One region of the Brenneria izadpanahii genome, then DNA from elsewhere that is predicted to be linked to it. Evidence: predicted binding sites of a transcription regulator. Region 1 holds the regulator's gene; each other region holds the start of a gene.
The links. The regulator PurR, encoded in region 1, represses purine synthesis genes. The targets are predictions, from matches to a motif close to CANGCAAACGTTTGCNTG.
Positions count from the first base shown of each region.

Region 1 (5,818 bases):
GCCAAACAGGATGGTCAGGGAGTTAAACAGGATAAACGAGAGTTATTGTAGCGACTTATTAGCAGTAAATCAGCCAGTGGGGAAGTAAAGCCGACGCAGTTGAGTCGTTGTTGGATATTGACGATAAAATATCCTGTTTTGATGATGCAAATTGGAAGGCGCTAACTATAAACCGGTTTTAGATTATGTTCGAAATAAACAAAGCAGTTACAGAAATAAGTCTCGTCATTCGTTTCCGCGTTTAAATTCTCGCCGCAAGTTTTATTAATCAGGTTTGCCGAGGCGCATTTCCGCAATCAGGTTTGGTTTTCATCTGAATATGGGGCACACTGCATGGTATAGCAATGAGTCGTTACTCATTTTCATTTAAGTCATTCTTTGAGAGGCGAGACGCATGTTTACCGGTATTGTTCAAGGCACTGCGCCGGTGGTGTCTATTGATGAAAAAGTAAATTTCCGCACCCATGTTCTTCAATTGCCGCCAGAGTTATTACCGGGATTAGTGCCAGGCGCATCCGTGGCCAACAATGGCTGCTGCCTGACGGTAACCTCAGTAGAGGGCGATCGCGTCAGTTTTGACCTGATGAAAGAAACGCTCCGGCTGACCAATCTGGGGGATATCGCCGAAGGCGATCGCGTGAACCTTGAACGAGCGGCGAAGTTCGGCGATGAGATTGGCGGGCATGTTATGTCCGGTCATATTATTTGCACGGCGGAAGTGGTAAAGATTCTGGTTTCAGAAAATAATCATCAGATCTGGTTCCGCCTGTCGGATGAATCGCTGATGAAGTATGTATTGCATAAAGGTTTTATCGGAATTGACGGCATCAGCCTGACCATCGGCGAAGTTACTCGCAGCCGCTTCTGCGTGCATTTGATTCCCGAGACGTTAAATCGTACCACGCTGGGGCTGAAGAAGCTGGGACAGCGGGTGAATATCGAAATCGATCCACAGACTCAGGCCGTGGTGGATACGGTAGAGCGGGTGTTGGCCAGCCAGCAGGTTAAAGGTTCGGACAGCGAAGAATAGCCGGTTAAAAAAACGCCCGGGAATAATTTCCGGGCGGTTTGATATCTAAAAAAGATTAGCGCGGAACGCGCAATCCCCCCTCGATACCCTCTTTACTGAATAGGACTTGCCATAGCTGAATATTCCGGGCTCGGAACGCGCCCGCGCAGGCGTTAAGGTAGTAGCTGAACATACGGCGAAAACGCGCGGAGTAGCGGTCGGAAAGTTCAGGCCAATGCTGCTGAAAACGTTCGTACCATGCCATCAAGGTGCGATCGTAATCGGCGCCGAAATTATGCCAGTCTTCCATCACCATATAGGGTTCGCTGGCTTGCGCGATATGCTGGACGGAAGGGACGCAACCGTTAGGGAAAATGTATTTATTGATCCAGGGATCGACCTCGGAGTCGGTTTTCTGCGCGCCGATAGTATGCAGCAGAAATAATCCGTCCGGCTTAAGGTTCTTATTTACGATCCGGAAATAGGCATCGTAATTTTTGGGCCCACATGTTCAAACATCCCGACGGACACGACCCGATCAAATTGTAAATCCAGATCGCGGTAGTCCTGCAATAAAATGGTGACATCCAGATCTTTGCAACGCTGTTGCGCTAACTTTTGCTGCTCTTTGGAAATGGTGACGCCGCTGACGGATACGCCATAACGACGAGCGGCATATTCAGCCAGTCCGCCCCAGCCGCAGCCGATATCCAGCAGCTTCATTCCGGGTTTCAGTTGCAGCTTCTCGCAGATCATCTGAAGTTTGTCTTCTTGCGCCTGCTCCAGCGTGGTTGCCTGTTTCCAGTAGCCGCAAGAGTATTGCATGTAAGGATCCAGCATCAGCGAAAATAGGTCGTTGCCGAGATCATAGTGCTCTTTACCGACAATCCATGCGCGTTTTTTGGATTGCAGATTAATCAGCCTTGCGGCGACAACGCGCAGAATGTCTTTCAAGTGGTGGGGAACTTTTTTATCCAGACCGGCGCGCAGTATGCGATGAAAAAACATATCCAGCTTTTCGCATTCCCACCAACCATCCATGTAGCTTTCACCTAATCCCAATGAGCCTTCACGCAATACACGTTTAAAAAAATCAGGATTTTTAACCTTTATATCAAAAGGGCGCGAACCGTTGATTTTGACGTCGGCCATGTCCAGCATTTCACGGACAATTTGAAACCAGGAGCTGTCATGTCGCGCCTGGTCTTCTACATCCTCTACACATGATGAACTCATAATTTCTCCCTACCTTGCTGCTTACGGTGAAAACTGCAAGGAAAGCATAGACAATTTTTTACCCATTAACGGCATCGGTGGGTATAACCCATCGTCTACCCTCTGAATGACAAAGAGGAAAATGAAGAGAAAAAAGCCGGTACGTAAACACGTAGGGGCACTCATCCTTAATATAAATACGCATATTCCGTATGCGTTTAACACTAAAGGATAGTTATAAATATGGTTGTTGTCGCTAAAGCCGCTAATTAGTTTATGACTGCTTCAGCCAGGGTACAAGTATAAATTGGCTGAAGCAGCGGCGGGACGCGTTGTTCCGGGCGGGATATAAAAGTGCGGGCGTAACTCAGGAATAACGCCGGTAATCGCGAAATGGACCGTCGGCAACGGAGCGGCGCTCGATTAGCGCCGGATGCACCTCGATGACCTGCGCATCTTCACGCTTACTGGTGATACGGTCCAGCAGCATCGCAAGAGCCGATTGCCCCAGCCGTTCTTTGGGCTGGTGAATCGTGGTCAGCGCAGGGGTGAAGAAGCGGGAATGGCGGACATTGTCATAACCAATTACCGATATGTCTTGAGGAACGCGAAGTCCCAGTTCATCCGCCGCGCAAATCGCGCCCATAGCCATAATATCCCCTCCGCAAAAAACCGCCGTGGGGCGATGTTTCTGCGCCAGAATTTGGTGCATCGCTTTATAGCCGGACTCAGGCTCAAAATCGCCCTGAACGATCCATTCGTCATGAATCTGAATATCGGCATCGCCCAGCGCTTTTAAAAAACCACGATGGCGGCCGCTGCCGGTGTTTCGCTCCAGGATGCCATGAATGGCGCCGATATCCCGGTGACCGCGCTCGATAAGATAACGACCCGCCATATAACCGCCTTCAAAGGCGTTATCAATGATGGTATCGGTAAAATCGCTGTGCGCCTGGCCCCAATCCATCACCACCATCGGAATGCTGCGATAGTCTTCCAGCATGGCGAGCAATTGGGGGGGATATTCCGCGCACATCACCAGCAGCCCGTCGACGCGCTTTTGCGCCAGCATGGAAAGGTAGGCGCGCTGTTTATCAATATCGTTATGCGAATTACACAAAATCAACGTGTAGCCTTTGGCATAGCAGCTGTTTTCAACGGCCTCGATGATTTCAGCAAAGTAGGGCGCTTCACTGGATGTCGCCAATAGCCCGATGGATTTGGTGTGATTGACTTTAAGGCTACGGGCGACGGCACTGGGTGAATAGTGTAGCTCTTTAATGGCGGCCCTTACGGCGGCCTTGGTTTCTTCGGCGACGAAACGTGTTTTGTTAATCACGTGCGATACGGTTGTGGTCGAAACGCCAGCACGTTTTGCCACATCTTTGATCGTTGCCATGTAAAAATGACTCCTAACCGACTCATTGCAGTCGTAAGTATATTGTTAATCGTTTGCCTACGTTTAAAGTTCTCTTTCTATATAAAAAGACAGAATTTCAGAAGGAGAATGCCGAATGTTGTACCTGAAGGGGCAAGGCTGACTTTTTCGACCAATACGCGGCGTGCCATCAAACAGCGGATTTTGTCCGATTTAGCACGAAAGTGGAAGCGGTAATTTATACTATTAGTGATATGCAGGTATGAGTTTTTTCCGTCGGACTGTGCAAGAATTGCTACAGTTATACAGTATGTTGTTTTAGCCCAACGTTGGCTTGGGATTACAAAGATGGTCGATGCTGTCTTCTGATAACTTGTATGCACAAAGGAAACGCCTATGGATACTGACCTGAAGTTGTCGCTGTTCGCCACCGTCGGCGCGTTGGTAATGATTATTATATTTAGCTTTGTGGCTGTGATGAATTAATTGATGGCGAGCCGTATGGCCGTTAACGTCATTATCCGTTCGGGCGCGTTCAATCGCGCCCGAACTTCTATATGGCTTTCAGCGAATAGTCTGCGGGGTGACGACGCGCCGCGCGCCGACATAATGATCCTGCCAGTAATCTTCACTCAATTTGCTGATGCGGATATCAGAGCCTGTACGCGGCGATTGAATAAACTTTCCATCTCCCAGATAAACGCCCACGTGGTCGGCCGCGCCACGGTTGTTGATGCGGAAGAAAACTAAATCGCCGCTTTCCAACTCGCTTTTTTTAATCGGCGCGGCGTCGCGCAAGTGATACATTTCATTCGCGGTGCGGGGGATGGGGATTTTTACAATATCCTTATAGGCGTAATAAACCAAACCGCTGCAGTCGAATCCGGTAAAGGGCGATGAGCCTCCCCAATGATAGGGTTTGCCCACTTGGCCCATCAGTTTATTCATCGCCGTCAATTTAGCATGCTGATAGCGTTTTTTATGGGCTTCGCTCAGCGTTAAGCCTTTTTCTGCCTCGCCTTTCAACGCGCTTTTTTTGGTCCGCGCGGAAGCCAGCCTGGATTCGTTTCCCGCATGCGTTTTTTTGAGATTGCGTTTAACTAATGCCGGGGTACTGCTTTTGGTTCTCGATAGCGCCGGTTCCGGTTTACGTTTCACGAGGCGAGGGGTTTTAACTTTAGCTGCGGAGTCGGTTTTGCTGGCGGCGGGTTCTTTGTTTTTTACCGGCGCCGGCGATTTTTGAGGCGTTTTCTTCGTCGGCTTGGTTTTTTTATGATCCCCGTCGGGTACGCTGTTCACACTGGCTTTTCGCGGCGGCAAATTCGGCGTATGAGGCGCCGCCTGTGCCAGATTCAGGAATAGGTTACTGAAAAACACTATAAAAATGGTAGTAAATAAACGCATGATAGCCGCGATCGATTATCGTCATTAAATCACTAAGTGCGCACAGTATTCCCGAAAACGGCATTATAAAAAAGTGGGATTAGGCGCTTTATTCACACAGAATAGTGAAAAAAAGTTAATGGCGATTTTTTCGATGGTTTTACCAGCAATTTTTGTTGTGAGTTTCATCACATGTAATCTATGGTAGGGTAAAGAGATAGCCACACAAAAAATGGCGTTTTTTTGTGGGCGTCGCCCTCGTTACAATGTGGTTGAGTAGATAGCGCTGTAGCGGCGCATCTGATGATACTCATGGTTAATGAACGTGACGTTAGCCATCCTATAGGTTTGAGGAAGCAAGAGAATGACGACAACGACAATTGAAAAAATTCAGCGCCAGATCGCTGAAAACCCGATCCTGCTGTATATGAAAGGTTCCCCTAAATTGCCCAGCTGCGGTTTTTCCGCGCAGGCGGTACAGGCGTTGTCTGCTTGTGGCGAACGTTTTGCCTATGTCGATATCCTGCAGAACCCGGACATTCGCGCCGAGTTGCCCAAGTATGCCAACTGGCCGACATTCCCCCAGTTGTGGGTCGACGGCGAGTTGGTCGGCGGCTGCGACATCGTTATTGAAATGTATCAACGCGGCGAATTGCAGCAGTTGATTAAAGAAACGGCGGAAAAATATAAATCCCAGCAGGAAGGGCAGCAATAAGCCCGGCGGAATGCGATGCGGATAACCGTTTGAGCGAAATGAAAAGAGGGTGGCATAGGCCGCCCTCTCTCTTTTCACGCGCTCTAACCTGCGGCGGATGTTTTTTCTGATTGATTTT
Region 1 covers NZ_CP050854.1:2,697,502-2,703,319, reverse strand. Annotated here, with positions in the region: gene HC231_RS12160 (riboflavin synthase subunit alpha) at 395-1,030, shown strand; partial or broken gene cfa (cyclopropane fatty acyl phospholipid synthase) at 1,086-2,245, opposite strand; gene purR (HTH-type transcriptional repressor PurR) at 2,592-3,623, opposite strand; gene cydH (cytochrome bd-I oxidase subunit CydH) at 3,999-4,088, shown strand; gene HC231_RS12140 (C40 family peptidase) at 4,167-5,006, opposite strand; gene grxD (Grx4 family monothiol glutaredoxin) at 5,350-5,700, shown strand; gene rnt (ribonuclease T) at 5,784-5,818, opposite strand, start outside.

Region 2 (5,818 bases), 1.1 Mb from region 1:
CCGATAACGGCAACAATCGCCCCCATCGCCGCGGGCGGGAATATCACGTCCAGCCATCCCGTTCCCGCTTTCTTGACGATCAGCGCCACCAGACAGAACAGGAAGCCGCAGACAATAAATCCGCCCAGCGCCACCTCGTACCCCAGAGGCAACAGCAGCAACACCGGCGAAATAAACGCAAAACTGGATCCCAGATAGGCAGGGATCTTGCCTTTACAGATAAATAAATAGAGCAAAGTGCCAATGCCGTTGAATAACAACACGGTAGCCGGGTTAATTTTGAACAGAATAGGGACCAGCACGGTGGCGCCGAACATCGCAAACAGATGTTGGAAACTCAGCGGAATGGTTTGCAACAAGGGGGGACGTTCACTTACCCCGATGGCGCGACGAGTCATCTTTGTATCCTCGGTAAAATGGCTATTTATCGTGTGCGGCATGATGTCCGCACCTGTTATTACAGCCGCACCCAACTCGCCCAAAGCGCATATTTCAGGCAGGAAGATGCTGTTATGGCTGTGGACCGCCGCCGACAACGCCGCAAGCGGCGGCCCCAAGGGTGGCGGGCAGGAATGGCCGCCATAAAAAAGCCGACTGATTAAGCCGGCTTACCTGTTATTTAGTACCAAATATTTTATCGCCCGCGTCGCCCAGGCCCGGCATGATATAGCCATGCTCATTAAGACCTTTATCAATCGCCGCGGTGTAGAGCTCGATATCCGGATGCGCTTTCTCCAGCGCGGCAATCCCTTCCGGCGCAGCCACCAGCACCAGCACCTTGATGCTCTGACAACCCGCCTTTTTCAGCAGATCGATGGTGGCGATCATTGAGCCGCCGGTCGCCAGCATCGGATCCACCACCAGCGCCATACGTTCATCTATATTGGAAACGAGCTTTTGGAAATACGGCACCGGCTCCAGCGTTTCTTCATTACGATAGATCCCCACCACGCTGATGCGGGCGCTGGGAACATTCTCCAGCACGCCTTCCATCATCCCTAAGCCGGCGCGCAGAATAGGCACCACGGTAATTTTTTTGCCTTTGATTTGATCGACTTCAACCGGACCGCACCAGCCTTCAATGGTGACTTTCTCCGTCTCTAAACCGGCGGTTGCCTCATAGGTCAATAAACTTCCCACTTCGGAAGCCAGCTCACGAAAACGCTTGGTACTAATATCGTTCTCACGCATCAGACCAAGTTTATGTTTGACGAGCGGGTGTTTCACCTCGACGATCTTCATCAGTATTCTCCCTAGACAGTGGACGGTCAAAAAAACGCTTGGCGCGTTTTTAAACTCCGCTTGCGGAGGCCCGCAGGGCAGCCGGCGGGGTAGCCACACCACGAGCGTTTTTAACGTCACAACGTGACGGCCCGCAGGGCGGCGGCTGGACGCTAGCCATAAAAAAATCGCCGGATTATACCGCTTTTTTGAACGAGTAACATACGGTTAAGCCTGATCCAGATCAACCGATAAGGGAAATTGCGCGGGATAAGGAAAAATGGAAACCCGGTGACTCATCGCTCGCAAACGTTTGCTCGCGCTGTTAGAATTAGCGCGCTCCATTTTTTAACCGACACTGTTTTTAACCACAAATTGTAACCTCCGTGGGGACTCCGTAGTGACCGACAAAACCTCTCTCAGCTATAAAGACGCAGGCGTGGATATTGATGCGGGTAATGCATTGGTAGACCGTATCAAAGGTGTAGTGAAACAAACCCGCCGCCCTGAAGTTATGGGTGGTCTGGGTGGTTTCGGCGCCTTATGCGCCTTACCGCAAAAATACCGTGAACCCATTCTGGTTTCCGGCACTGACGGAGTCGGCACCAAGCTGCGTCTGGCTATGGATCTCAAGCGTCATGACACCATTGGCATCGATCTGGTCGCCATGTGCGTCAACGATCTGGTCGTGCAAGGGGCCGAACCCTTATTCTTCCTGGATTACTACGCCACCGGAAAACTGGACGTTGATACGGCCGCCAGCGTAATCGCAGGCATCGCCGAAGGCTGTAAACAATCAGGCTGCGCGCTGGTTGGCGGCGAAACGGCGGAAATGCCGGGCATGTATCACGGCGAAGATTATGACGTTGCCGGCTTCTGCGTCGGCGTGGTTGAAAAATCTGAAATCATCGACGGCAGTAAGGTACAGGCGGGCGACGTGCTGGTTGCCCTGGCCGCCAGCGGCCCGCACTCAAACGGCTATTCGCTGGTGCGCAAAATTCTGGAAGTCAGCAAAACCGATCCGGCTCAGGTCGCACTGGAAGGCAAGCCGTTGGCCGACCATCTGCTGGCGCCGACAAAAATCTACGTTAAATCGATTCTGTCGCTGATTGAAAAAATTGACGTGCACGCTATTTGCCATCTGACGGGCGGCGGCTTCTGGGAAAACATTCCGCGCGTACTGCCGGAAGGCATGCAGGCAACGATTGACGAATCAAGCTGGCAGTGGCCGGCGGTATTCAACTGGCTGCAACAGGCGGGCAACGTCAGCCGGCGCGAAATGTATCGCACATTCAACTGCGGCGTTGGTATGATTGTCGCACTGCCAGCCGAACAGGCAGACGAAGCCATCGCATTGTTAAACAGCAGTGGCGAAACCGCATGGAAAATCGGCGTGATTAACCAAACTGACGCCGGAGACGCAGTGGTCATTAGCTAATGAAAAACTTTGTTATCCTGATATCGGGTCAAGGAAGCAACTTGCAGGCGTTGATAGACGCCTGCAAGCGCGGCCGTATTAACGGTGAGATAGCAGCGGTCTTTAGCAACAATCCTGAAGCCTACGGTTTACAGCGCGCGCAAGAGGCGGGGATACCGGCCCATGTCATTAACCCGGCGGATTTCGCCGACCGCGCCGCTTATGATGCGGCGCTGGCGCAGGAAATCGAACAGTATGAACCGGCGCTCATTGTTCTGGCGGGGTATATGCGAATTCTCAGCCCTGAGTTTGTGGCGCAGTTCTCCGGTAAGATGCTCAATATCCACCCGTCCCTGTTGCCCAAATACCCTGGATTGCACACCCATAGCCAGGCATTGAAAAACGGCGACGGCGTGCATGGCACATCGGTGCATTTTGTGACGGACGAACTGGATGGCGGCCCGTTGATCCTGCAGGCCAAAGTACCGGTATTCACCAATGACACCGAAGAAAGCCTGAAACAACGCGTTCATGTACAAGAGCACACCATTTATCCCCTGGTGGTCAGTTGGTTCCTTTCCGGCCGCTTAAAAATGCGGGAAAATGAAGCCTGGCTGGATGGCGTGCGTATTCCTCCGCAAGGATATGCCGCAGAATAACCTTCATTCGTATTCACGATAACCATCCCGGATTGTGATGACGGCATCCGGGATATGCATAACATCGCTGACAACCTTGAGCAATATCACCCGCTATCAACAACCCCTCTGAATCCGTTCCGATAACCCTGCCGCTTCAACTAATAACAGCGTTGCCGTACCGACTTCGATTTTAGCGAGATACGCCACTTCCCGTCGGTTTTTACTTTAATTATTTATTTAATTACCAGTAAATTTAAGATCTATAACGGTATCCGGCGCCAGGGTAAATAATCCTCACTCATCTTCGGTTGAAAACAAGAATAACAATGATTATCTTTTGCTATCGTTTTTCTTGCAGAATTAGTCATGCGTATTCTCATATCCGTTGTTTTATTACTTCTTAGCCCGTTCTCTTTGGCCAAAAGCGTTACTGATATTCTCGGCCGACAGGTAGAAATCCCAGACCATCCACAACGAATTGTCCTTGGCGAAAGCCGTATGCTTTATACGCTGGCGCTGCTTGAACCGGGAAATCCGACAAGACATATCGTCGGCTGGCCGGGAGATATGGCGCGCTACGATGCGCAGAGCTGGCAACGCTATACGGAAAAATTTCCGGCTATCAGTCAAATCCCGCAGTTGGGCAACGGCAATCTGCATAGCGTAAATGCGGAAATGCTGCTGCCGTTAAAACCCGATTTGGTGATTCTGCCGCGCCTGGCGAAAAGCTCCGCCGATGACGCCCAACTGCAACAAACGCTGGCTAACGCCGGCGTACCGGTGATCTACGTCGATTTACGCGTCGATTTGCTCAACAACACCTTACCCAGCATCCGGCTGCTGGGAGAAGTGCTGAATCAGCCGCAGCGGGCCGCGGCGTTCAGCGAGTTTTATCAGCAGCATATGGAAGTGATCCGTCAGCGCATCGCGCAATATCACGGTAAAAAAACCACGGTGATGCTGCACCTGCACCTTGGCCGCCGCGATACCTGCTGTACCACCGCCGTCGGCGGCAATCTGGGCGATCTGCTGACCTTTGCCGGCGGTGAAAATATCGCCGCCGGAACCATCAGCAGCGTATACGGCGAACTCAGCCCCGAACGGGCGCTGGCGGCCAACCCCGATGTTTATATCGCTACCGGCATGGCCGGGCCGGAGGGAAAACGCTTCTCCAGCCTGATGCTGGGCCCGTTGGTCAATCCGCAGCAGGCGCAGGACAGCTTCGGCAAACTGATACGCCAGGATCCTATTCTGTCTCATCTTCAGGCGGTTAAAACCGGTCGAGCCTGGAGTATGTGGCACAACTTTTATCTCAGCCCTTACCACGTAGTTATGGTGGAGATGTTTGCCAAAGCGCTCTACCCCGATCTCTTCAGCGATATCGATCCGCAACTCACACTACAAAAAATTTACCAGAACTTTTTACCTATCGATTTTTCAGGGACATATTGGAGTCAACTTGCACATGAATAACCAACTATTTCGGAATGGCTGGCCGTTGCTGGCCCTGCTGCCTTTCAGCATTCAGGCGGCGACCAACGACCGGGGGGATACGGTGGAGGTCACGGCGACGGCGGGAACGGCGCCAGCCGAGGAAAGCGGCTATCAGCCGCATAAAACCGTTACCGGCACCCGTACCGAAAGCCGCCTGCTGGATGTGCCGCAGGCGGTGAATGTAGTGCCTAACCAGGTGATTGAAGATCGGGCGGTACGCAACATTGACGAAGCCTTGTATAACGTCAGCGGCATTACGCAAGCCAACACGCTTGGCGGCACCCAGGATGCGCTGATCAAGCGCGGTTTCGGCGATAACCGTGATGGTTCGCTCTTTCGTGACGGCGTCCGCTCGATTCAGGCGCGTAACTTCACGCCGACCAGCGAACGCGTCGAGGTGCTGAAAGGCCCGGCTTCTATGCTATACGGCATGGGCGAACCCGGCGGCGTCATCAATATCATCAGCAAAAAACCGGAATTAGAGCAAAAGACGCACATCGAAGGCTGGGGCAGCAGCTTTAAGGGCGGCGGCGGCCAATTGGACGTCACCGGACCGCTGGGAACGTCCGGGCTAGCTTACCGGATGATAGTCGACCATGATGAAACCGATTACTGGCGTAATTTTGGCCGCAACCGTCAAACCACCATTGCGCCATCTCTGATGTGGTACGGCGAAGATACCACGGTGCGCATCGCCTATGAGCATATGGAGTATCTGACGCCTTTCGATCGCGGCACCGTGCTGGACACCAACACCGGCAAGCCGGTAAATACGCCCCGTAAACGACGTTTCGACGAGGGTTACAACGCCACCCGCGGCGATCAGGACAGCATCACCATGCAGATCGATCGCAACCTGACCGATCGCTGGAAAAGCAGTCTGACCTACTCCTATAACCGCAACCGCTACAGCGACAATCAAGCGCGGGCGATGAGTTATGATGCCGATACCGGCAACCTGTCTCGCCGGGCCGACTCCACCGGCTATGCCCACGCACAGACCCAGGTTGTGCAGTTAACCCTGAACGGCGACGTGGATTGGGGA
Region 2 covers NZ_CP050854.1:3,788,286-3,794,103, forward strand. Annotated here, with positions in the region: gene uraA (uracil permease) at 1-398, opposite strand, end outside; gene upp (uracil phosphoribosyltransferase) at 616-1,242, opposite strand; gene purM (phosphoribosylformylglycinamidine cyclo-ligase) at 1,622-2,659, shown strand; gene purN (phosphoribosylglycinamide formyltransferase) at 2,659-3,297, shown strand; gene HC231_RS16975 (ABC transporter substrate-binding protein) at 3,646-4,752, shown strand; gene HC231_RS16980 (TonB-dependent siderophore receptor) at 4,745-5,818, shown strand, end outside.
Region 2: a site for PurR is predicted at 1,524-1,541, ahead of purM (phosphoribosylformylglycinamidine cyclo-ligase). Genes of this name have one in related genera too.

Region 3 (5,818 bases), 1.4 Mb from region 1:
GCGGCGCAAAAGTTAGCGCCACATTCAAGCCGGGATCGCTGTCATCCTGTTTGGCGCTATGTTCTTGATCGGCGCACTGCGGATTATCGCGCAGTCGTTGCATCTGCCAGGTGGTTTCCGCCCACCAGGTACGCATGGTGTTGCGGCTTTCGCGGTAAATCACTTCCTCGCCACGCGTAATAATAAAGCGGGCGCCCTCTTCGGCCCGGCCAAGATAGTGGACACAGTCCGCCAAGCCGTGCTGAGCGAATACGCTTTCCACCTCCGCCCGACGCGAAGCAGGAACCTGGACAACCGCCCCCAGTTCTTCATTGAACAGCGTAGCCAGCGTATCGTCGCCTTGCGAAGCGATATCAGTATTCACGCCGCAGTGGCCGGCAAATGCCATCTCGGCCAGCGTGACCAACAAACCGCCGTCAGAACGGTCGTGATAGGCCAACAGCGCTTTATCCGCCACCAGTTGCTGCATGGCGTTAAAGAAGCCGGCTAGCTGTTGCGCATCGTGAACATCCGCTGTTTTTTGGCCTAACTGACGATAAACCTGAGCCAGCGCCGTAGCGCCCAGCGCTTTGCGCCCAGCGCCCAGGTCGATCAGCAATAAGGCGTTGTCCTGATCGGTACGCAACTGAGGCGTCACCGTATTACGAACGTCTTCCACACGGGCAAAAGCAGAAATCACCAGCGACATCGGCGAGGTAATAGCTCGCTCTTCCCCGTTTTCCTGCCAGCGGGTTTTCATCGACATAGAGTCTTTACCGACAGGGATCGTTAATCCCAGCGCCGGACAAAGCTCTTCGCCAATCGCTTTCACCGCATCGTAAAGCCCGGCATCCTCTCCCGGATGACCGGCTGCCGCCATCCAGTTTGCCGAGAGCTTAACGCGAGTCAGCGGGCCGATATGGGTCGCGGCAATATTGGTTAATGCTTCGCCGACCGCCAGGCGCGCGGATGCGGCGAAATTACGCAACGCCACGGGCGCGCGTTCACCAATAGACATCGCTTCACCGTAATAGCTGTCCAGGCTCGCCGTCGTTACCGCGCAGTCGGCCACCGGCACCTGCCACGGGCCGACCATTTGATCGCGGGCGACCATGCCGGTAACCGAACGGTCGCCAATGGTAATCAGGAAGGTTTTTTCCGCCACCACCGGCAGATGCAGCACACGCTCGACGGCTTCAGCCAGATAAATGCCATCGCGTTTTAACGGGGCGCCCTCCACCTGTTTGCGTTCAACATCACGCAGCATTTTCGGCGTTTTGCCCAGCAAAACATCCAGCGGCAGGTCGATTGGCTGATTATTGAAATGGCGGTCGTTCAGCGTCAGATGCTGTTCTTCCGTCGCCTCGCCAATCACCGTATAAGGCGCGCGTTCACGACGGCAGATCTCATCAAACAGCGCCAGTTGTTCCGGCGCGACAGCCAATACATAACGTTCTTGCGACTCGTTGCACCAGACTTCCAGCGGGCTCATGCCCGGTTCGTCATTCAAAATGTCGCGCAGTTCAAAACGGCCGCCGCGGCCGCCGTCGCTAACCAGTTCCGGCATGGCGTTGGATAGACCGCCGGCGCCCACGTCGTGAATAAACAGGATCGGATTCTGTTCGCCTAACTGCCAGCAGCGATCGATCACTTCCTGACAACGGCGCTCCATTTCCGGGTTATCGCGCTGAACGGAAGCAAAATCCAGGTCGGCGTCAGACTGGCCGGAAGCCATTGACGATGCCGCCCCGCCCCCCAGCCCGATATTCATGGCCGGACCGCCCAGCACGATTAATTTGGCGCCGATGCTGATTTCGCCTTTCTGCACGTGATCGGCGCGAATATTGCCGATACCGCCCGCCAGCATGATGGGCTTATGATAACCGCGCAGTTCCATACCGTTATGGCTGTCCACCCGTTCTTCATAAGTCCGGAAATATCCGGTCAGCGCAGGACGGCCAAACTCATTATTAAACGCCGCGCCGCCCAATGGGCCTTCAGTCATGATATCCAGCGCGCTGACGATACGATCGGGCTTGCCGAAATCCTCTTCCCACGGTTGTTCAAAACCGGGAATACGCAGGTTTGATACGGAGAAGCCGACCAGGCCCGCCTTGGGTTTAGAACCGCGCCCTGTCGCGCCCTCATCGCGAATTTCGCCGCCGGAGCCGGTTGCCGCGCCCGGCCAGGGTGAAATAGCGGTCGGGTGGTTGTGGGTTTCCACCTTCATCAGAATATGCGCTTCGCCCTGATGATAATCATAGTTTCCCTGAGTATCGGCATAGAAGCGGCCAACGGCGGAACCTTCCATAACCGCGGCGTTATCCTTATAGGCTGATAACACGTATTCCGGCGTATGGACAAAGGTGTTCTTAATCATCTTAAACAGCGACTTCGGCTGTTCCACACCGTCTATCACCCAGTCGGCATTAAAGATTTTATGACGGCAGTGTTCGGAGTTCGCCTGTGCGAACATGTAAAGCTCGATATCCGTCGGGTTACGGCCCAGCTTATTGAACGCCTCCAGCAGATAATCGATCTCATCTTCCGCCAGAGCCAGCCCCAACCGGATATTCGCCTCTTCCAGCGCCTGACGGCCGCGCAACAAAATCTCAATACGTTTTAACGGCGCGGGTTGATGATGCGAGAATAGCTGCTCCGCCTGCTGCATTTCATCAAAAACGCTTTCCATCATGCGGTCATGCAGCAACGCGCCCAGTTGTCGCCACTGGTCATCGCTCAGCGTCGGCGCATGAATATAAAAAGCCAGGCCGCGCTCCAGACGTAAAACTTTACTCAATCCGCAGTTACGCGCGATATCGGTCGCTTTGGAAGACCACGGGGAAATCGTACCGGGACGGGGAGTCACCAACAGCAAACGGCCTTGCGGCTCATGTTCAGCGAGAGAGGGGCCATATTTCAGCAATCGCGTCAGTTTGGCCAGTTCATCGTTGTTCAGTGGCGCATTGACATCGGCAAAATGCACGTATTCGGCATAGATATCGCTAATCGGCAAAAAGTGCTCTTTGCACCGGACAAGCAGTTTATTAATACGAAAAGCCGACAAAGCAGGTGAACCACGCAGTATTTCCATAATCTAAAGTTCTCTCGTCTTCGATGCACTGACAGCGGTGCAATCGTTGGGCGCTACAGGGGGGAAACGCGCGTCATTATAGAGAATCCTTTCTCAGGACGAAACCGTTTGCGTCGCTATTGTGAAACATCACGTTACGACACTGATTGATCATTAAGCAAATCAATAAAAGTTGCACACTGCGGTTTTGTTACGCAAAATGCCCCGACTCTGGGAGTTTTCGTATAAAAAATCGCCGAGCGCGATTGTAAACTTCGCTTGCGACGGCCCGTAAAGGTGGAGGGCAGGATAGCCCGCCATAAAAAATGGCCGCAATAAAAATAGGCTGGCAAGCCGCCGAGAGACAATTATTTGAAGCGTTTAAAGATAAATTATTTTTTCATTGGGGTTATCGCGTTACTGCTGGCGCTGGCTTTATGGCCAAATATCCCCTGGCGCAGCAGTCAGGACGTTCAGCTCAGACAGATCCTCTCACGCGGTGAGTTGCGTATCAGTACCGTCAATTCGCCATTGACTCACACTATCAGTAACGGCGCCCCGACAGGTCTTGACTATGAACTGGCTAAACGTTTCGCCGATTATCTCGGCGTCAAGCTGGTGGTTTCGTCGCGTAAAAATCTTGACGACCTGTTTGACGATCTGGATAACGACGATGCGGACATACTGGCGGCCGGACTGATTTACAACCATGAGCGTCTGGGGCGCTTTCGCGCCGGGCCGACCTACTATTCCGTTTCACAACAGTTGGTTTATCGTTTGGGGAATACCCGGCCCAAAACGATGGATAAATTAAAGGGACGCCTGGCTGTGACGTCGGGTTCTGCATATATCTCCACACTACGCGATTTGAAAGCGGACAAATATCCGCAGTTGAATTGGGAATCCGCGTCCGATCTGACCACGCAAGAATTGCTGAAACAGGTCGCTGACGGCAAACTCGACTACACGCTGGGGGACTCGGTAACCGTTGGATTAATGCAGCGGATTCATCCGCAGCTTGCCGTCGCCTTCGATCTCAGCGATGAAGAGCCGGTCACCTGGTATATGCGGCGCTCTCACGATGACAGTCTGTCGGCGGCGTTGCTGGATTTTTTCAGCCGTATCGTTGAGGATGGCTCCCTCGCCCGCCTGGAAGAAAAGTATTTGGGCCATGTCGGCGAATTTGATTACGTTGACACCACCACATTCCTCTCCGCCATCGACGAAACATTACCCGATTTCCAGCCGTTATTTGAAAAACATGCGACGGATATTGACTGGAAGTTGTTGGCGGCCATTTCCTATCAGGAGTCGCACTGGAATCCGCTGGCGACCTCGCCGACCGGCGTTCGCGGGCTGATGATGCTTACCCGCAATACCGCGGAAAGCCTGGAGGTTTCCGATCGCCTCGATCCTGAGCAAAGCATTCGCGGGGGCGCGCAATATATGTCCCATATGATGCAAAAAATGCCCGATACCATCCCCGAAGATGAGAAAATCTGGTTTGCGTTAGCGGCTTATAATATGGGATACGCCCACTTGCTGGACGCCCGTAAGCTGACGGCCAAACAGAACGGCAACCCTGATAGCTGGGTCGATGTAAAGATTCGTCTGCCCATGCTTAGCCAGAAACGTTACTACGCGCAGACCACTTACGGTTATGCGCGCGGACAGCAAGCCTATAACTACGTGGAGAACATTCGTCGCTATATGGTGAGCCTTGAAGGGTATCTGCTGGAGAAAGAGGCCAGGGCAAAACTGAAGCTGTTATCGGCGCAGGGTTATCCCGCCGTTCCGCCGGATAGTGTACCGGACTGATGCATACCGCCAGCGGTTTCCTTCCTCCCCGCCATCTCCCAACATTCTCGCGTCAGTAGGCGGAAGTTTTTTCCGCTGGCGGCCCGATGCCGCCGGAGATTTCCGCCTGCGGGAGAATTATCAGTTTTTTCTTTCCGCCGCGCGCCTTGCTTTATGCTGCTCACGCCGCATACGGAAAAAAGCGCTCAGCATTGCGGAACACTCCGCCGCCAACACGCCGGAATCAATGGTTATCTGATGATTCATACCGGGATGCCGCAAAATATCCACCAGCGATCCCGCCGCGCCGGTTTTTTCATCCGCCGCGCCGTAAACCAGACGGCCGATGCGGCTGTGGATCATCGCGCCGGCGCACATAATGCAGGGTTCAAGCGTCACATACAGGGTGGTACTCAAAAGACGGTAGTTTTGCAGTACCGCCCCGCCCTGACGCAACGCCATGATTTCAGCGTGGGCGGTGGGATCGTGATGCCCGATGGGACGATTCCAGCCCTCGCCTATCGCCTGATTATCCAGAACCAGCACCGCGCCGACCGGCACTTCGCCTTCATCCTGAGCGCGTTGGGCCAGCGTCAGCGCGTGACGCATCCAATATTCATCATCCAACTCGCGACTCACGATTTCCTCTTACGCTGTTTTTAAACGCCTTGCGGCGGGCATTATAGCTATTGAGCGCGTCTGAACAAGGCCGGAGAAAGGTTATTCCAACTGTTGCAGGCTGCCATTGGGCGTCACTCGCCAGCGGTGCTCACAAAAATAGAGCAGCGGATTATCCTGCTTGCTGTCGCTGTAGCCGCTATATAACCTTAACGGCGCCCCCAGACGCTGCTCCATCTGAATGACTTTTTCCTGTCCCAAACAACGCAGCGTCAATATCCAGCCGCCGCCGCGCCGCGTTATCTGACTCCCCATTAACCGCACGCCAGGTAAAAAAGAGGAATCATGATA
Region 3 covers NZ_CP050854.1:1,323,782-1,329,599, reverse strand. Annotated here, with positions in the region: gene purL (phosphoribosylformylglycinamidine synthase) at 1-3,073, opposite strand, end outside; gene mltF (membrane-bound lytic murein transglycosylase MltF) at 3,425-4,870, shown strand; gene tadA (tRNA adenosine(34) deaminase TadA) at 4,991-5,458, opposite strand; gene yfhb (phosphatidylglycerophosphatase C) at 5,570-5,818, opposite strand, start outside.
Region 3: a site for PurR is predicted at 3,171-3,188, ahead of purL (phosphoribosylformylglycinamidine synthase). Genes of this name have one in related genera too.

Region 4 (5,818 bases), 2.5 Mb from region 1:
TGAAATGGAAAATCCGGGTTGATATCAATCAGTAGATTACGGTTCGCGGTGAACTTTTTGATATCCACTTCCGCCAGCCAGTTCGGCAACGTTGTTTGCCAGCGCTGAAGCCAGTCGCTCGGAAGCGTGTATTCCATCCCCGCCACAACAAATTCATTTAGCTGCAAGCGGTGATCGCTGCGTTGCCAGTTGCCGTTGGTGCGTAGCAGGCCGCCTTCCCAGCGGGTGGTGAACTGTTTGATTTCAACGCCATCCGGGGACAGCGCCAGGTTAACGATAGGGTCGATCAGATGCATATTGCCGTTAACAATATCGGTGGCGTTGAACGCTAGCTCACCCCCATCGCTTTGCCAGTCATCCTGCTTGAACGTTACGTTCTGCAGGGTGACGTCAAGATCGATAAATGCCCATCCCGGCCCTTCGATACGGGCATCAATCAAATCAAAACGGGAGACGGAGACCGACGGCAATGTGGTGATCGGCTGCCAGAATTCCTGTATGGTTCTCGGCGTTTGCAAACGGACCTTGCTAAGGCGCAGGTTGCCGATCTGCCAGCTTCCATCTTCCGCCCGGCTGGCGTTGCCGGTTAACTGGCCTTGCGCCACGTCCGCGCCAAAATTACTTAAGGTAAGCTGATTCTGATTAATCTCGCCCTGCACCAGAACCTGGCTGGCGGGGACATCATTGAGCCGCAGTGAGCGGGCGCTGAGTTGAAAATGCCCCTGTTTGCCTAATAAATATCCCTCTTCCGGCCGCCAGGGGGTGATCCCGCCGTTGACCTGCTGACCGTTTAAGTTCCAGTTATCGTCCTGTGTCTGAAGCGCCATCGTTCGCAGTTGTAAAACGTCGGCTTCGATCGGTAACGTTGCCGCCGTTGGCGACAGATTCAGCGAACCGCCTTCTAATTCCAGACTGGAGAAATGACGGGGTTCGGTTATCTGGCGTGCGCTGAGCCCCGCGGAAATCTGTTTGGCGGTGAGCGTCGGCGGCTGGTTTTTATGACCGAAGATAACCTCTTTCAGCAGAATATGATCGGGTTCAGACCAGTCATGGTCGATTTTCCCCAACGACACCTGATAGTCGGTGTTTTGATTCACCCAATTGCTGATCCGGCCAGAGGCCCAGGTGGTTTGCAGTAATACATACAATATAACCAGCGCCAGCAATGCCAGCAGCAGTATAGTCAGCAATAATTTCCCGATAAATCTCATCGTGTCAGTCCATGCCAATCGTCAGGGATATCTGTTTTTATGCCGCAATTACCTTAACGGCTCAATAGATAATGCAGTTACAGACAGTAAAAAGCGACCGCTGTTGCATCCTCGGTCGCTTTTATCCATGCGTATCAGAAATTATTGAAGCAATAAGTATTATTTTTCGTCGTGCGGGAAAATCAGATTCAGCACAATCGCCGTGATACCGCCGGCGGCGATACCCGATGAGAACAGCGTTTTTATCCAGTCAGGCGCGAATTGCAGGATCAGCGGCTGCTGCGAAACGCCCAGTCCGACGGCCAGGGAGAGCGCGATAATCATGATGGCGCGGCGGTTCAGCGGTTCGCGCGACACAATACGTACCCCGGAGGCGGCGATGGTGCCGAACATGACGATGGTGGCGCCGCCGAGCACCGGCTCTGGAATATGCTGTACGAAGCCGCTGACGGCAGGGAACAGCCCCAGAATAATCAGCATCAGCGCCACGACAAAACCGACGTAGCGGCTGGCGACGCCGGTAAGCTGGATTACGCCGTTATTCTGGCCGAAGCAGGAGTTCGGAAAGGTATTGAAGATAGCGGACAAACACGAGTTCAGCCCGTTTGCCAGTACGCCGCCTTTCAACCGTTTCATATACAGAGGGCCGCTGACCGGTTGTTCCGATACGTCGGACGTCGCGGTGATATCGCCGATGGTTTCCAGCGACGTCACCATAAAGACCAGCATCAGCGGGATCAGCAGATTCCAGTCAAAACCCAGACCGTAATACAGCGGCGTGGGCACCATGATTAACGAACTCTGTTCCGCCGGGGCGCTATTCGGCAGCATATCCATCAGCCAGGCTGCCAGATAACCGATCGCCATGGCAATCACCAGGGATGCCACGCGCAGGTAAGGGTTACGCTGGCGGTTCAGCAGGATAATGACCAACAGCACGATCCCCGCCAGCAGCAGGTTCTTCGGCGCGCCAAAGGTATTATTATTCATTGCGGCATAACCGCCGCCGATGGAGGTCAGGCCGACTTGAATCAGCGACAGGCCGATTATCATCACCACCACCCCGGAGACCAGCGGCGTAATAATCCGCCGGGCAAGGTGCAGGAAGCGGGATAGAATGATTTCCGTACAAGAGGCGAACATCAATGTGCCGAACAGCGCCGCCATCATGGTGGGGACGTCGGCGCCGCCGTTTTTCAGCGCCAGCCCGCCCATAATCAACGGGGTGACGAAGTTAAAACTGGTGCCCTGGATGGACAGCAACCCCGATCCCACCGGCCCCCAGGTTTTTATTTGCAGAATAGAGGCCAGTCCGGAGGCAAACAGCGACATGCTGATGATGTGTTGCGTGTCTTGCGCCGGCAACCCCAGCGCCTGACAGATCAGCAAGGCGGGGGTTATCACCGCGACAAACATCGCCAGCAGATGCTGGCTGGCGGCAAATAGCGTTTGCGGAAGGGGAGGTCTGTCTTCCAGGCGGTAGATCAATTCACTGCGGCGCGGCGCGGCGGCAGGCGCTTCTGTCTGGGGAATATCCGTGGTGGTGGTCATAATAGTTGGCGTTCCAAAACGACAAAGAGGGCATTTTAATGCGCTCCTTTATAAAAGCAAACGTTTGCGGAACACTGTTTCTAATATGAAATTTGTTTGGCTGATAATGCCTTATTATTTAGAGGGATATTAAACGGCGTCTGCGTGCGGCGGGGGCGCTGTTAGGCATTGGTATAACGGGTTCGCTCCGGCAGCCAGCGTTCGATCAAGGCGCGGGCGTGCTCCGGATAGCGCTGGTGGAGATGGCGGGCGACGCGCTGTACCTGCGGGATCAATGCCTGATCGCGAAGTAAATCGGCGACTTTAAATTCAGCATTGCCGGTTTGGCGCGTACCTAATAATTCACCCGGTCCGCGGATTTCCAAATCACGCTGTGCGATAACAAAACCGTCGTTGCTGTCGCGCAGCACCTGAAGCCGCTTTTGCGCGGTTTTGCTTAACGGCGTTTTATAAAGCAGCACGCAGTGGGAAGCCACCGCTCCCCGCCCAACGCGCCCGCGCAGTTGGTGAAGCTGGGCCAGCCCCAGCCGCTCCGGGTTTTCGATAATCATCAGGCTGGCATTCGGTACGTCGACACCGACTTCAATCACCGTTGTCGCCACCAGCAGTTGGAGCTCGCCTTGTTTAAAGGCTTCCATAATGGATTGTTTTTCCTGCGCTTTCATTCGCCCGTGAACCAACCCGACGTTGATGTCCGGTAATGCGGCTTTCAACTCCTGGCAGGTTGCTTCGGCCGCCTGGGCTTCCAACAGGTCGGATTCTTCAATCAGGGTACAAACCCAGTAGGCCTGACGCCCCTCTTGCCGGCAGGCATTGTTAACCCGCTGGATCACGTCGTTACGGCGCGAATCCGCTATGGCGACGGTGGTGACCGGCGTTCTTCCCGGCGGCAGTTCATCGATAACCGAGGTATCCAGATCGGCGTAAGCGGTCATCGCCAGCGTTCGGGGGATTGGCGTGGCGGTCATAATCAACTGATGAGGATGGAAGCCCTGCTCTTCGCCTTTTTCCCACAAGGCCAGACGCTGATGTACGCCGAAGCGGTGTTGTTCATCAATAATCACCAGCGCCAGGCCGTTGAATTTGACCTGTTGCTGAAAGATGGCGTGCGTACCCACCACCATGGATACCTGGCCGCCGGCAATGGCCTCCTGCTGGGCCTGGCGGGCTTTTCCTTTCTGTTTGCCGGCCAGCCAGCCCACTTCAATTCCCAATGGCTCAAACCACTGGCGAAAATTATGGGCATGCTGTTCCGCCAGCAGCTCTGTCGGCGCCATCAGCGCGACCTGTTTGCCGTTCGCAATCGCGCGCAGGGCGGCTAGTGCGGCAACCAACGTTTTCCCTGACCCGACATCTCCCTGCACCAGTCGCATCATGGGGATATTTTTTGCCAGGTCGGCTTCAATTTCGTCAACCACCCGCGCCTGCGCCTGCGTCGGCGAGAAAGGGAGAATCGCGAGCAGCCGTTGCTTCAGCGTGTCATTTACCGGCAGCGGTAACGCGCGATAGCTCTGCGCCCCGGCCCGAACGGCCAGCATGCTTAAGTTGTGCGCCAGCAACTCTTCCATAATCAGCCGCTGCTGCGCCGGGTGCTTCCCCTGCTCCAGTTCGCCGAGCTGCATATCCGGCGGCGGACGATGCAGGATGTGCAGGGCTTCAGGCAGGCTGATCAGCGATCGGCTTAGCTCTTCCGGCAGCAGTTCATCGATGGGATTGGCGTCCAGCAGCGCCAAAGCCTGATCGGTAAGCTTACGCAGCGTTGCCTGACGCACGCCTTCGGTGGTGGGATAAACCGGCGTCAGTGATTCCTGTAATTCGATCTGGCTGTTATCGCCCTGGATGCGGTATTCCGGGTGAATAATTTCCGCGCCGATTTTACCCCGCTTGATTTCACCATAGGCCGTAACACGCTGGCCGGGCGCCAGGCTGTTTTTCATCGCCGCGTTGAAATTAAAAAAGTGCATGGTCAGTACGCCGCTGCCATCGCTAATCTGGCAGGTCAGCATGCGGCGACGGCCAAAGGTGATATCGTTGCGCAGGACTTCGCCTTCTACGGTGGCATACATGCCGGGGAGAAGATCGCCGATGGGGTAAAGATGGGTGCGGTCTTCGTAACGTAACGGCAGATGAAACAATAAATCCTGTACGGTTTCCAGCCCGATGCGGGCAAGTTTGGCGGCCTGACTGGCTCCCACACCGGCAAGCGTGTTCAACGGTTGGGTATCCAGCAGACGGCTTTTCATCAGCACTCCGAGGATTGCATTGACGCCCACCAGGACGTATCGGCAACGATTTGACCGCTGTTATCGATATAAGGACGAGGCAGACCTTTACGTTTGGCGACACGGGCCAGCACCGGGTAGCCGCCCTCAAACAGCAACCGCTGCTGATCTTCTTCATCCAGCGGGCTGTTTTCGCGCAGATACATGCCCGCTAGCTGACGCTGGCGCTGCGCTTCATACAAAATCAATGCCGAGGCAACGGAGACATTCAGCGACTGCACCATGCCCGTCATCGGGATAATGATATCCCGATCGGCCAGTTTCAGCGCTTCCGCGCTAATACCGCTCTTCTCCTGACCCAGCAGAATGCAGGTCGGGCGGGTGTAATCAATTTCGCGAAAATCGACGGCCTGTTCGGAAAGATGGGTTGCCAGAATCTGCATGCCCGCCATTTTCAGGTGGCTGACCGCATCGCCGATCGTGCGGTGCGTTTTAACCTGTACCCAACTATTGCTGCCGGCCGCGGAGGAAACCAGCGTTCTCATCTTTTTGGTGGGCCATATGGCGTGAATCTGATGGACGCCCACCGCATCGGCGGTACGAATAACCGCGGAAACATTATGCGGCTTATGCACCTGCTCCATGCAAATGGTCAGATCGGGCTGACGGCAGGTCAGCATCTCTCTTATGCGTGCATAGCGTTGAGGCGTCATAACGTTTAATTTCGGTTACGGTTAACTTTTATTACATCCGGCATTACGCGCAGCTTGCGCATAATATTCGCCAGATGAACGCGGTCGAGCGTTGTGAGACGGATAAACGCGCTATACACGC
Region 4 covers NZ_CP050854.1:5,192,348-5,198,165, reverse strand. Annotated here, with positions in the region: gene HC231_RS23205 (AsmA family protein) at 1-1,211, opposite strand, end outside; gene HC231_RS23200 (nucleobase:cation symporter-2 family protein) at 1,371-2,762, opposite strand; gene recG (ATP-dependent DNA helicase RecG) at 2,924-5,005, opposite strand; gene trmH (tRNA (guanosine(18)-2'-O)-methyltransferase TrmH) at 5,005-5,697, opposite strand; gene spoT (bifunctional GTP diphosphokinase/guanosine-3',5'-bis pyrophosphate 3'-pyrophosphohydrolase) at 5,703-5,818, opposite strand, start outside.
Region 4: a site for PurR is predicted at 2,816-2,833, ahead of HC231_RS23200 (nucleobase:cation symporter-2 family protein). Genes of this name have one in related genera too.